Regions from separate parts of the Pseudomonas sp. CFBP 8772 genome, predicted to be linked through region 1. Evidence: riboswitches for the same ligand, from Rfam matches in the RefSeq annotation. Region 1 holds a riboswitch; each other region holds the start of a gene.

Region 1 (4,243 bases):
GCCTTAGAAGTGATAGACGACATCGTAAGTCACATTTGTTTCGATTGAATTTGCAAATGGGTACGATTGAAGGCATAGTCTCGGCTTCTTTACACTTCAGCCACGGTCGTGCACATGCTAAACCGCTTCGCACCCCTCGTGCCTCTCGCACTCGTCACGCTGTTGTTCGGCTGCGCGGCCCAGATGCCGACGTCGCAACAACAGTCGCAAAGCCCCCAATTCCGGGACTCTGCCACCGCTCAATCCGCCAGCAAGCGTGCTGATTACGCATCCTCCGTACTGGATGACGAAGTCGCGACCGAAGATGAACTCGCTCAATTTGCCGATAACAAGCCTTACCGCCTGCCGGTTCTGGCTGACAGCATCCTCGAACGCGGCAAATCCTTGATAGGCACTCGCTATCGCTTCGGCGGTACGTCGACCACCTCCGGTTTCGATTGCAGCGGTTTCATCGGTTATCTGTTCCGTGAAGAGGCGGGCATGAGCCTGCCGCGTTCTTCCCGCGAAATGATCAATATCGATGCCCCCCTCATCAAGCGCAATGACCTCAAGCCGGGCGATCTGCTGTTCTTCAGCACCGCCGGCCGCGGCCGTGTCAGCCATGCGGGCATCTACTTGGGCGATGATCAGTTCATCCACTCCAGCAGCCGTCGCAGTGGCGGAGTCCGTGTCGACAGCCTCGACGATGCCTACTGGGCCAAGACGTTCATCGAAGCCAAACGCGCGCTGGCAATGGCACCTGTAACGGCATCGTCAACGGTACCTGCAACTACCACCGCGATGACCTCGACTACAATCAAGCGCCAGCACCGTTAATTCCGGGCGCGAAAAGGGCCTGACCCTCTTGCGCGCAATCCCGGCTCTCGGCAAAGTAAGCTGCACCCCGCACAGGTTGTCGTGTTTATGTCGTTAACGGTTCGCCTGATCGTCGCCTCCCTGGCTGTGCTGCTGGCCGCATGTTCCAGCACGCCACCGCCCGCTCCACGCAAGGTCGTCTACCGGCCTGTGGTGTCCGCTCCTCCCCAGTTTTCTTCACCGCTTGCCGACGACGTCCTGTTGCGCGCGATCGGCCTTGTCGGCACGCCCTATCGCTGGGGCGGCAACACGCCTGATTCGGGTTTCGATTGCAGTGGCCTGATCGGCTACGTCTACCACGACGCCGCGGGCATCACCCTGCCTCGGTCGACGCGGGAAATGATCACCCTGCGCGGGCCTGACATCGATCGCAGCCAGTTGCAGACCGGTGATCTGGTGTTCTTCGCCACCAGCGGCGGCTCCCACGTCAGTCACGCCGGCATCTACGTCGGGGAAGGGCGGTTCGTCCACGCGCCAGCCACTGGCGGCACGGTCAAACTCGACAGTCTCGACAAGCCGTATTGGCAAAAGGCCTGGCTGAATGCCAAGCGCGTCATCCAGCCATCGAACCTGGCCAGGCAATAGCGACTTCCTGAGCACTGTGCTCATCCGCTGTTGCTGGGTGAGCACGTATGCCTTTCAGGGTGAAATCCCGTTTAGCCGGAGGCGGTCTGCCTACGGTTCGATTGACGCTCCCGAGTCAACCCTCTAACCTTCGCGCCATGTTTCAGGTGCCCGGGACCCGTCAGGTCCGCAGGGTGAAACAGGGAAGCCGGTGCGATTGCTCGTGTGATCAATTCCGGCGCTGCCTCCGCAACGGTAGATGAGTCAAAGCCACGCACAATGCCACTGTGTTCGCTGAACATGGGAAGGCGCCTGGCCTGCCACGGTTGTGGCAACTCGTGAGTCCGGAGACCGGCCTGATCCATCGAACAGCATCACGGAGGGCGATGCTCTGCTGCAGGCCGGGTTTTGCCCAGTGCCTGCTGACAGTCTTTGCCTGTGCCCTCCGTTTGCCACACTTGCCCTCAAGCGGAGAGCTGAGATGAGCGAATCCCCCGAACGTGACGAACGCCACCTGGCGCGCATGCTGCGCAAAAAGGCGGTGATGGACGAGCGCATTTCCAGCGCGCCCAATGAATGCGGGTTGCTGCTGGTCCTGACCGGTAACGGCAAAGGCAAGAGCAGCTCGGCGTTCGGCATGCTTGCCCGCGCCATGGGCCACGGCATGCAGTGCGGCGTCGTGCAGTTCATTAAAGGCCGGCACAGCACCGGCGAAGAGCTGTTCTTCCGCCGCTTCCCTGAACAAGTGCGTTACCACGTGATGGGCGAGGGCTTCACCTGGGAAACCCAGGACCGCCAGCGTGACATTGCCGCCGCCGAATCCGCCTGGGCCGTGACCCGTGAAATGCTCAAGGACGCCTCCATCGGCATGGTCGTGCTCGATGAGCTGAACATCGCCCTCAAGCACGGCTATCTGGACCTGGAGCAGGTGCTGAGCGACCTGCAGGCACGTCCGCCGATGCAGCACGTGATCGTCACCGGTCGCGGGGCGAAGCAGGAATTGATCGACCTGTCCGACACCGTGTCCGAAATCGGCGTGGTCAAGCATGCCTTTCAGTCCGGCATCAAGGCGCAGAAAGGCATCGAGCTGTGAGTGAGCGCCCACCGCGGCACTGCCCGGCAGTATTGATCGCCGCCCCTGCGTCCGGTCAGGGTAAAACCACCGTCACCGCCGCACTGGCCCGCTTGCATCGCAATCAGGGCCGCAAGGTGCGGGTGTTCAAATGCGGGCCGGACTTTCTCGACCCGATGATCCTCGAGCGCGCCAGCGGCCATCCGGTGTATCAGCTGGACATGTGGATGATCGGCGAGGACGAAAGTCGGCGCCTGTTGTGGGAAGCCGCCGCGGAGGCCGACCTGATCCTCATCGAAGGCGTCATGGGCTTGTTCGACGGCACGCCGTCCAGCGCGGACCTGGCCCGGCGTTTTGGCGTGCCGGTGCTCGGGGTAATCGACGGCACGGCCATGGCCCAGACCTTCGGCGCACTGGCGCTGGGACTGGCGCGGTATCAGCCGGATCTGCCGTTTGCCGGCGTGCTGGCCAATCGCGTCGGCACCGTGCGCCACGCGCAGTTGCTGGAAGGCAGCCTGACCGAAGGCCTGCGCTGGTACGGCGCGCTGTCCCGTGAAACCGGCATTGAGCTGCCCAGCCGGCACCTCGGCCTGGTTCAGGCCAGTGAACTGAATGACCTCGACATGCGCCTCGACACTGCTGCCAACGCGCTGGCCAGTACCTGCGACGCTACGTTGCCGCCGGCCGTGACCTTCACCGCGCCCGACTTCGTTCCCGCCGAGCCGTTGCTGACCGGCGTGAAAATCGCCATCGCCCACGACGAGGCGTTCGCGTTTTTCTATGGTGCCAGCCTTGACCTGCTACGGGAGATGGGCGCCGAACTGTCGTTCTTCTCGCCGCTCCGCGACCGGGAATTACCCGACGCCGACAGCCTGTATCTACCCGGGGGCTACCCGGAATTGCATCACACGGCGCTGGCCGAAAACCACAGCATGCTCGCCGCGATTCGTGCGCACCACGCCGCCGGCAAACCCCTGCTCGCCGAATGCGGCGGCATGTTGTACCTGCTCGATGCCTTGACCGATGTCGACGGCCAGCGCGCCGAAGGGGTGGGCTTGCTCAAGGGTGAAGCCGTGATGCAGAAGCGTCTGGCAGCCCTGGCCCTGCAATCGGTCGAGCTGCCGGAAGGCACGCTGCGTGGCCACACCTATCACCACTCCCTGACCAGCACCGAGCTGACGCCGATCGCCCGCGGCCTCAGCCCCAATGGCGGGCGCGGTGCCGAAGCGGTGTACCGGGAAGGGCGCATGACTGCGTCGTACGTGCACTTCTACTTCCCCTCGAATCCCCAGGCGATGGCGGCGCTGTTTTTGCCATGAGCCCGCTCCTATGACTGACCACACCTTCACCGACCCCGAACGCGCTGCCGTTTACCGCGCCATTGCCGAACGGCGCGACATGCGCCACTTCTGCGGTGGCACGGTCGCGCCGGAGTTGCTGGCCCGTCTGCTCGAAGCCGCACACCACGCACCGAGCGTTGGCCTGATGCAGCCGTGGCGCTTTCTGCGCATCACCGACCCGGCCTTGCGCGCGCAGATTCAGGCGCAGGTGGAGGAGGAGCGCGTTCGCACCGCTGAAGCTTTGGGCGAGCGGTCTGACGATTTCATGAAGCTGAAAGTCGAGGGCATCAGCGATTGCGCCGAAGTGTTGGTCGCCGCGTTGATGGATGACCGCGACAAACATATCTTCGGCCGCCGCACCCTGCCGGAGATGGACATGGCTTCGCTGTCGTGCGCCATTCAAAACCTCTGG
Region 2 (4,243 bases), on a different contig from region 1:
TGTACGCAGCAGGTGCATGGTTAGCCTTTGATCGCGGAAACGGCAGCGCGCAATTGCGCTTCAAGAACGCCCGCGTCCAGTTCCTGGCCGATCAGCACCAAGTGGGTTTCGCGGGTTTCGTCTGACTTCCAGGCGCGGTCGAAATGCTTGTCGAACCGGGTGCCGACGCCTTGCACCAGCAGGCGCATGGGTTTGCCGGGAATGGCGGCGAAGCCTTTGACCCGCAAGATGCCGTGCTGGACGACGGCCTGGGTCAGCGCGTCGAGCAACAGCGATTCATCGGCCTGGGGCAGCGTGATGGAGATCGAGTCGAAGGCGTCGTGGTCGTGATCATCCGGATCGTCGCCTTCGTGGTGATCGTGGTGGGTCTTGCGGCCATCGATGTGCAGCTCGGACTCAGCGCCCAGGCCCAGCAGCACACTGATCGGCAGCTGGCCCCGGTTCGCTTCGACGATCTTCACCGCTGGCGGCAGTTCTTCGGCGACTTCAGCGCGGACGGCGGCCAGTGCGTCCGCGTCGAGCATGTCGGCCTTGTTCAGCACGACGAGGTCGGCGCTTGCCAGTTGGTCGGCGAACAGCTCATGCAACGGCGATTCGTGGTCCAGGTTCGGGTCGAGTTTGCGCTGGGCGTCGACCTGATCCGGGAACGCAGCAAAGGTGCCGGCGACCACGGCTGGGCTGTCGACCACGGTGATCACGGCGTCGACGGTGCAGGCGTTGCGGATTTCCGGCCACTGGAAGGCTTGCACCAGCGGCTTCGGCAGGGCCAGGCCCGAGGTTTCGATGAGGATGTGATCGAGGTCGCCGCGACGGGCGACCAGTTCCTGCATCACCGGGAAGAACTCTTCTTGAACGGTGCAGCACAGGCAGCCGTTGGCCAGTTCGTACACGCGACCGACGGCTTCTTCTTCCGAGCAGCCGATGGTGCATTGCTTGAGGATGTCGCCGTCGATGCCCAGCTCGCCGAACTCATTGACGATGACGGCAATGCGTCGGCCTTCGGCGTTGTCGAGCATGTGCCGCAGCAAGGTGGTTTTGCCCGAGCCGAGAAAGCCGGTGACGATGGTGACGGGGAGTTTGGCCAGTGTTTTCATCGGTTGCCCTCAGGCATGCGGCGGGGCAACGAGGACGAAAACAGCGCAGGCCGGCAGAAACAGGCGCGCGGTTCGATTCGCCACCGGATCACCCCGCCCGGTTGTAGTGGAATTCCTCGGCCGCTCGCAGGCGGTCCGATTCGAGGCAGGTCTCCTGGCTCACGGCGGCCGGTCGCTGACAGGCATCGTCAGGCGACTGGCATTCATTGCGCCTTCCCGCTCGCGCAGTGGCTGTGCAATGAAGCGGTCCGTTTACAGTTGCGGGGGCAGCTGCGGCGTGAAACCGCATTCCCTTCTTAGCGCCGGTGGCTTTCATAAAAGCGGCCAGCGAACCTCAAGTGCGCAAGGCTACGCAGTGACCGCAGGCCGGTCAATCGCGCCGTTGCAATGATTGCCGCGCCAATTGACGCACCGATCACTGCATCGATTGACTTGCCGACTGACGGGTCGATTGACGCGCCAAACAGCCCGTGGTCTCCTACACACCTTGTTACGGGTGCCCTTCACAGGGTGAAACGGGAAACCGGTGCGTGCAGACCTTCGGGTGTGCATCAGTCCGGTGCTGCCCCCGCAACGGTAAGCGAGTGAAGAGTCAGATCCACTGTGTCCACAGCGATATGGGAAGGCGATTCTTGAAGGCGCGACGGCTGTGAAGGCTGTTACATGTGCCCCTCGTGAGCCCGGAGACCGGCCCGACAACGTTACATAACAACCCGCGGTGGGCGGGCGCTGTTGAGCACTGCCGGAATTGGCCTGCGGTGTCTTCGCGCCTTTCCGTCCGCTGAATCCACATCAGAGGGAAGCGCCATGTCCACCAGCACACCCCGCCAGACGTCCGGCACCACCACACACACCACGACGGCCGTTGCGAGCACGCAAAGCCAGCGCCTTGTCGCCGCCGTCAGCGCGATGTTTCTCGGTGTGTTTCTGGTGTACTTCGCCGGCTTCTCCCACATCGATGCGGTGCATAACGCGGCACACGACACCCGTCACAGCTCCGCCTTCCCTTGCCATTGAGACCCGCCGCCATGTTCAAGCGAATCGCGCAAACGGCCGGGTTCACCGGACTGCTGGCCGCCCTGTTGTTGACGTTGCTGCAGAGCTTCTCGGTGGCGCCGCTTATTCTGCAGGCGGAGACCTACGAGAAGGCGCCCGCCGTCGAGATGCATGAGCACGCCGACGACGCCATGGCGGCTCATGTCCATAACGAAGAAGCCTGGGAGCCGGAAGATGGCTGGCAGCGCGTGCTGTCCACCACCGGCGGCAATCTGGTGGTCGCGGTCGGTTTCGCCTTGATGCTGGCGGCGCTGTACACCCTGCGCACGCCGGCAAGTACGCGCGAAGGGGTGCTGTGGGGATTGGCCGGTTATGCGGTGTTTGTGCTGGCGCCGACCCTCGGTCTGCCGCCCGAGCTGCCCGGCACCGTCGCGGCGGACCTGACCCAACGACAGATCTGGTGGGTCGGCACCGCTGCGTCCACGGCTGCGGGCCTGGCGCTGATGGTATTTGCCAGACACTGGCTGCTGAAGGTCATGGGCGCGGTGATTCTGGTGGTGCCGCACATGGTCGGCGCGCCGCAACCGGCGGTCCATTCGGCACTGGCGCCGGAAGCCCTTGAAGCGCAGTTCAAGATTGCGTCGCTGCTGACCAATGCCGCGTTCTGGATCGCCCTGGGCTGGATCAGCGCCTGGCTGTTTCGTCGCAGTGAAACGCCTGCGGCGCACACGGGTTTGAACCCCGCGCTTTGACCGTGAATGACTCGTGCGACCGACCGCTGTGGGTGGTCGGCCTGGGCTGCCAGCGCGGATGCTCGGCGCTGGAGCTTCGGCAACTGATAGAGGATGGTTTGCGGGAGTGTCAGCTGGCCCCGGCGGACATTGCTGCCCTGGCGTCGATTGATGGCAAAGCCGATGAAGCGGGGTTGCTGGAACTGGGTCATGGGCTGGGCCTGACGGTCGGGTTCTTCAGCGCAGGTGACCTGGCGGCTTACGAGGATCAGCTCAGCCATCGATCCGAGATCGCTTTTGAACGCACGGGCTGCTACGGCGTGGCGGAAAGCGCCGCGTTGGCCATGGTGACGCGGTTGACCGGCTCGCCAGCGACATTGGTCATCCCCCGCCGAAAAAGCCCCCACGCGACATTTGCATTGGCAACCGCAACCGGCAGGGCGAGCGCAACCTCTTAGGACCGGCTCAAATTGTAGGACCGGCTTCAGCCGAGAAAGCGTCAAGCGTCACACTGCAAATATGAGGGTGTACATGCAGGCCCCTTTCCGGCTGAAGCCGGTCCCACGGACACACCGCGTACCCTCGTAGGACCGGCTTCAGCCGGGAAAGCGTCAAGCGTCACACTGCAAATATGAGGGTGTACATGCAGGCCCCTTCCCGGCTAAAGCCGGTCCCACGGACACACCGCGTACCCTCGTAGGACCGGCTTCAGCCGGGAAAGCGTCAAGCGTCACACTGCAAATATGAGGGTGTACATGCAGGCCCCTTCCCGGCTAAAGCCGGTCCCACGGACACACCGCGGACCCTCGTAGGACCGGCTTCAGCCGGGAAAGCGTCAAGCGTCACGCTGCAAATATGAGGGTGTACATGCAGGCCCCTTACCGGCTAAAGCCGGTCCTACAGAAGTAGGCCGCGTGCATTCAGCGACAAGCATCCGGCGAACCATCGTTCAAATGAATTCCAATCAGGACACCCCATGACCGTTTTTTTCATCGGCGCCGGCCCCGGCGATCCAGACCTGATCACTGTCAAAGGCCAGCGGCTGATCCGCTCCTGCCCGGTTATTATCTACGCCGGCTCGCTGGTGCCTGAGGCGGTGCTGGAGGGGCATCAGGCGATTCAGGTGACCAACAGCGCTTCACTGCACCTGGAGCAGATCATCGAGCTGATGAAATCCGCTCATGCACAAGGCCATGACGTAGCGCGGGTTCATTCCGGCGATCCGAGTCTCTATGGCGCGATCGGCGAGCAAATCCGTTGCCTGCGCGCGCTGCAGATCCCCTTCGAAATCATCCCCGGCGTCACCGCCACCGCTGCGTGCGCCGCGCTGTTGGGCACCGAGCTGACGCTGCCGGACATTTCCCAGAGCGTGATCCTGACCCGCTACGCCGACAAAACCGACATGCCCGAAGGCGAAAGTCT
Region 3 (4,243 bases), on a different contig from region 1:
GCAACCGGGCATGGCGCACGCCCGCCACCAGGCGCACCGCATGGGGAATCACCAGACCGACGAAGCCGATGGAGCCGACAATCGACACCATCACCGCCGTCATCAGTGCGGCGGTGAGGATCAGCACCGCCTGCACCCGGCGCACCGGAATGCCCAGGGACGCGGCCGAATCGCTGCCAAACGTGAACGCATCCAGCGCGCGCCGATGCCACAGGCACACCAGCAAGCCGAGGACCACGACCGGCACCGACAGCGCCACCGACGACCAGCGCACGCCGCTGAGATTGCCCAGCAGCCAGAACATGATCCCGCGGGCCTGCTCGGCATTGGCCGACTTGGTGATCAGGAAGGACGTCAGGGCGTTGAACAGCTGGGACCCGGCAATGCCCGCCAGGATGATCTGGCCCGCAGCGGTCTGCCCCCGAGAGGAGCGGGCGAGCAGGGCGACCAGCGCAAAGGCGGCAATCGCCCCGGCAAAGGCGCCGGTGGACAGGGAGATCGTCCCGGCACCGATGCCGATGATCGCCACCAAGACCGCGCCGGTTGAAGCACCGGCAGAAATGCCCAGCAAGTAGGGGTCGGCCAGGGGGTTGCGCAGCAGCGATTGCAAAACCACGCCCGACACCGCCAGCCCTGCGCCGCAGGTGGCGGCAACGATGGCCCGGGTCAGCCGGTAATTCCAGACAATGCCCTCATCGATCGGGTCCAGAGGAAAACCCGCGGCCCACAGCTTGTTCGCCATTACCTGAACGATCACCGGCAGGCTGATCGACGTCTCGCCAATCGCCACGCCCGCGAGCACCGCCAACGCCAGTAATGCGATGGCCCAAGCGCCATGCCCGAAGATGCGGACGACGCTCGACCGGAGCATGCCGACAGACGTCATGGCGCGAGAGTGGCCCCGGCCAGCTGTTCGATACCGTCAAACAGCCGCACGCTGGACTCCATGGCGCTGGCGTCCATGATCACGATGCGATTGTTTTTCACTGCATCCATATTGCGGGTGACCGGATCAGAGCGGAGGAAGGCCAGCTTCTTCTCGTGATCGTCAGCCGGGAAGCGGCGGCGGTCCATGCGCGCGATGACCAGCACGGTCGGGTTGGCCTTTGCGATGGTTTCCCAGCCCACGGTCGGCCATTCCTCATCGGAGTCGATGACGTTGCGCATGCCGAGGGTGTCGAGCATGAAGTTGGGAATGCCCTTGCGCCCGGCCACGTACGGATCGACGTTGATGTCAGGGCTGGAAAACCAGAACACCGCCGAGACGGGTGGGTTGGCATGGGCTTTTGCCTGCGCCACAGCTTTGGCCAGCCGCCCCTGATAATCCGCGATCAGGGGCTCGCCACGGTCTTGCACATCGAAGATCTGCGCCAGCTGACCGAGGCTTTTGTACAGCGTTTCGATGCGGAAGGCTTCGAGGCGCGTGCCGTCGGCGCCGACCCGGTTGTTCTTGCCCTCGCAGTCGGACGGCAGGATATAGGTGGGGATGCCCAAGTCGCGAAACTGCTCGCGGGTGCCGACCGCGCCCTGTGGGCCGACCATCCACTCAAACTGCACCGGGACGAAATCCGGGCGTTTGCCGATCACCGATTCGAAGCTCGGCGCATTGTCGGCCAGGCGCTCGATGCCGTCGTTGAGGGCTTGGTACTGGGGCAGGACGGGGTTGAACCACAGTGACGTGCCCACGACCTTCGGGCCCAGGCCAAGGGCATAGAGCATTTCGGTGGCGGCCTGGCCGATGGTCACGGTTTTCTGCGGCGCGTGGTTGAACGTCAGCGCTTGGCCACAGTTGTCCACGGTCAAGGGGTAGGCCGTCGACGCCGCGAGCGCGGCGGTGGGCAAGGTCAGCGTGACGAACAGGGCGGCGAGGCGGCGCAGCGGCATGAACAGCGATCTCCAGAAAGCCTGATTGCTTGGCGAAGCAGGCGCTGGAAAGTCCATCCCGGCAGGCGCCCTGAAAGTGGGGGCGCGCACAGCGTGCGCGAAACGACGCACGAACGGGAGTCCTTCCCCGGACACCCCGCCGGTGAATGAATATGCTGGCCGGCAGGTCTCCTGACTGGCGCTTCATTGCCATGCTTCGGCCTTCCCGGGGTGACCCAGTGGCAAACAGGAAGCAGGGCTCGGCGCCTACAGTTGCGGGGACAGTTCCGTTTAAGCGCGATGACGCGCCCGGGATTCCCTATTAATTCCGAGTGGAAACCGGCGGCGGGGATACTAAACGATTCGGCGGGTGGAGGCGAATGCAGCGGTGGTGCGCCGGAGATGTATTGGCACCTCGCAGTAACTGGACGGACGCAACACCTGTGGGAGTGAGCTTGCTCACGAAGAGGCGGTACATTCACTTGATCTTCAGCGGCTGGAATGCCGTCTTCGCGAGCAAGCTCGCTCCCACAAGGTATGTGTTTGCAGCGCCATCGGCGTGAGCTCAACACCACCGGCTTAGAGCTTAAACGGCCAACCGACGATCTTCTTCGGCCGTGGCGTGGCGTAGGTCCGCACTTTGGAGGTCTTCAGTCCCAGGCGCACCAGCGATTCCGCCAGTGCCACCGCCGCGGTCACGCCATCCACCACGGGCACGCCAGCGCGTTCGCGGATGAGTTGATCCAGCCCGGCCATGCCGCCACAGCCCAGGCAGATCACCTCGGCCTTGTCCCGGTTCACCGCTTCGATGGCCTGCTCGACGATGGCCTTGACCGCACGCTCCGGCGATTCCTCCAGCTCCAGCACGCTCATGCCGCTGGCCCGCACCGAGGCGCAGCGCTCGTACACCCCGGCCAGCTTCAGGCGGTCTTCGATCAGCGGCACGGTGCGGTCCAGCGTGGTGACCACCGCGTATTTATGCCCCAGCAGCATCGCCAGGCTGGCCGCCGCTTCGGTGATGTCCACCACCGGCACGTCGAGCAGCTCCTGCAAGCCTTCGCGGCCATGCTCGCCGTAACCGGCCTGAATCACCGCGTCATAAGGCCCTTCGTAGGACATGACCCGGTCCATCACCGCGATGGCCGCCAGGTAACTTTCAAAATTGCCTTCCACCGACTCGGCGCCGAAGCGCGGGGTCAGACCAATGATCTCGGTGCCGGGCGAGGCCACGCTGCGGGCCTGCTCGGCGATGGTCTCGGTCATGGATGCGGTGGTGTTGACGTTGACGATCAGAATTCGCATGGACAGATCTCGCGCAGGGAACAAAGCCGGGCGTCTGGCCCGGCGTCATTGGCCACGATATCAGTCTTTGCCGGGGACCGGCGCCTGCAGGGCAATGAAGCCCTGATCGCGCATGGCTTGCCAGAAACCATCCGGCACCTGTGCGTTGAGCGCAGTAACGTCTTCGATGATCCGCGACGGCCGGCTCGCGCCCGGAATCACCGCCGCCACCAGGGGGTTGGCGAGAACGAACTGCAGCGCTGCGGACTTGATGTCGACCTGATACTGCCGAGCGATTTCCTGAATGTGCGCGACCTTGTCGAGCATCGCCTGGGACGCTTCCTGGTACTCGAAATGCTTGCCGCCCACCAGCACGCCGGAGCTGTAAGGCCCGCCGACGACGAACTCGGCGTTGTGCTGACGGGCCTTGTCGAACAGCCGTTGCAGCGGCTGGTCATGGTCGAGCAGGGAATAACGGCCAGCGAGCAGGAAGCCGTCGGGCTGGGCTTCTTCCAGGTCCAGGGTCAGTTCGCACGGCTCGACGCGGTTAACGCCCAGGCCCCAGGCCTTGATCACGCCTTCTTCGCGCAGGCGGGTGAGGGCGCGGAAAGCGCCGGTGCGGCCGATGTTGAAATGCTCGATCCAGGCATCGCCATGGGCGTCCTGGGCGACGTCGTGGACAAACACGATATCCAGTCGGTCGGTGTTCAGCCGTTTCAGGCTCGCTTCAATGGAACGCAACGTGGCGTCGGCGGAGTAGTCGGTGACAATCTTGTTTTTCAGGCCTTCGGCGAAAGGACCACTGCGCGTTTCGGTGTCGATCTCATCGGAAATCAGCCGGCCGACTTTGGTGCTCAAGGTGTACTGGTCGCGGGGGATGCCCGCCAGTGCCTTGCCCACCCGCTGCTCGGACAGGCCGGCGCCGTAGATGGGTGCGGTGTCGAAATAGCGGATGCCCTGGTCCCAGGCGGATTGAACGGTGGCTGCCGCTTCGTCTTCGTCAATGGTGCGAAACATATTGCCCAAGGGCGCGGAGCCAAAGCCGAGGCGGCCGATGATCTTGTCGTGCAGACTCATGGGGATTATTTCCTGTGCGGTG

Evidence for each region. A riboswitch is a leader RNA that binds a small molecule or an ion and turns the genes downstream of it on or off. The one in region 1 is predicted to bind cobalamin.
Region 2: it holds a riboswitch for cobalamin, as region 1 does, so the genes downstream of both, IFT99_RS24290 (CbtB domain-containing protein) here and cobO (cob(I)yrinic acid a,c-diamide adenosyltransferase) in region 1, are expected to answer to the same signal.
Region 3: it holds a riboswitch for cobalamin, as region 1 does, so the genes downstream of both, IFT99_RS09760 (ABC transporter substrate-binding protein) here and cobO (cob(I)yrinic acid a,c-diamide adenosyltransferase) in region 1, are expected to answer to the same signal.

The regions. Positions count from the first base shown of each region.
Region 1 covers NZ_JACYUI010000008.1:148,491-152,733, reverse strand. Annotated here, with positions in the region: gene IFT99_RS17420 (NAD-dependent protein deacylase) at 1-48, shown strand, start outside; gene IFT99_RS17415 (C40 family peptidase) at 115-816, shown strand; gene IFT99_RS17410 (C40 family peptidase) at 904-1,440, shown strand; cobalamin riboswitch at 1,568-1,793, shown strand; gene cobO (cob(I)yrinic acid a,c-diamide adenosyltransferase) at 1,901-2,512, shown strand; gene IFT99_RS17400 (cobyrinate a,c-diamide synthase) at 2,509-3,810, shown strand; gene bluB (5,6-dimethylbenzimidazole synthase) at 3,821-4,243, shown strand, end outside.
Region 2 covers NZ_JACYUI010000017.1:30,359-34,601, forward strand. Annotated here, with positions in the region: gene cobN (cobaltochelatase subunit CobN) at 1-18, opposite strand, end outside; gene cobW (cobalamin biosynthesis protein CobW) at 21-1,094, opposite strand; cobalamin riboswitch at 1,222-1,446, opposite strand; cobalamin riboswitch at 1,572-1,804, shown strand; gene IFT99_RS24290 (CbtB domain-containing protein) at 1,902-2,111, shown strand; gene IFT99_RS24295 (CbtA family protein) at 2,123-2,842, shown strand; gene IFT99_RS24300 (cobalamin biosynthesis protein) at 2,845-3,279, shown strand; gene cobM (precorrin-4 C(11)-methyltransferase) at 3,798-4,243, shown strand, end outside.
Region 3 covers NZ_JACYUI010000003.1:659,607-663,849, reverse strand. Annotated here, with positions in the region: gene IFT99_RS09765 (FecCD family ABC transporter permease) at 1-871, opposite strand, end outside; gene IFT99_RS09760 (ABC transporter substrate-binding protein) at 883-1,884, opposite strand; cobalamin riboswitch at 2,029-2,222, opposite strand; gene IFT99_RS09755 (aspartate/glutamate racemase family protein) at 2,443-3,165, opposite strand; gene IFT99_RS09750 (aldo/keto reductase) at 3,226-4,221, opposite strand.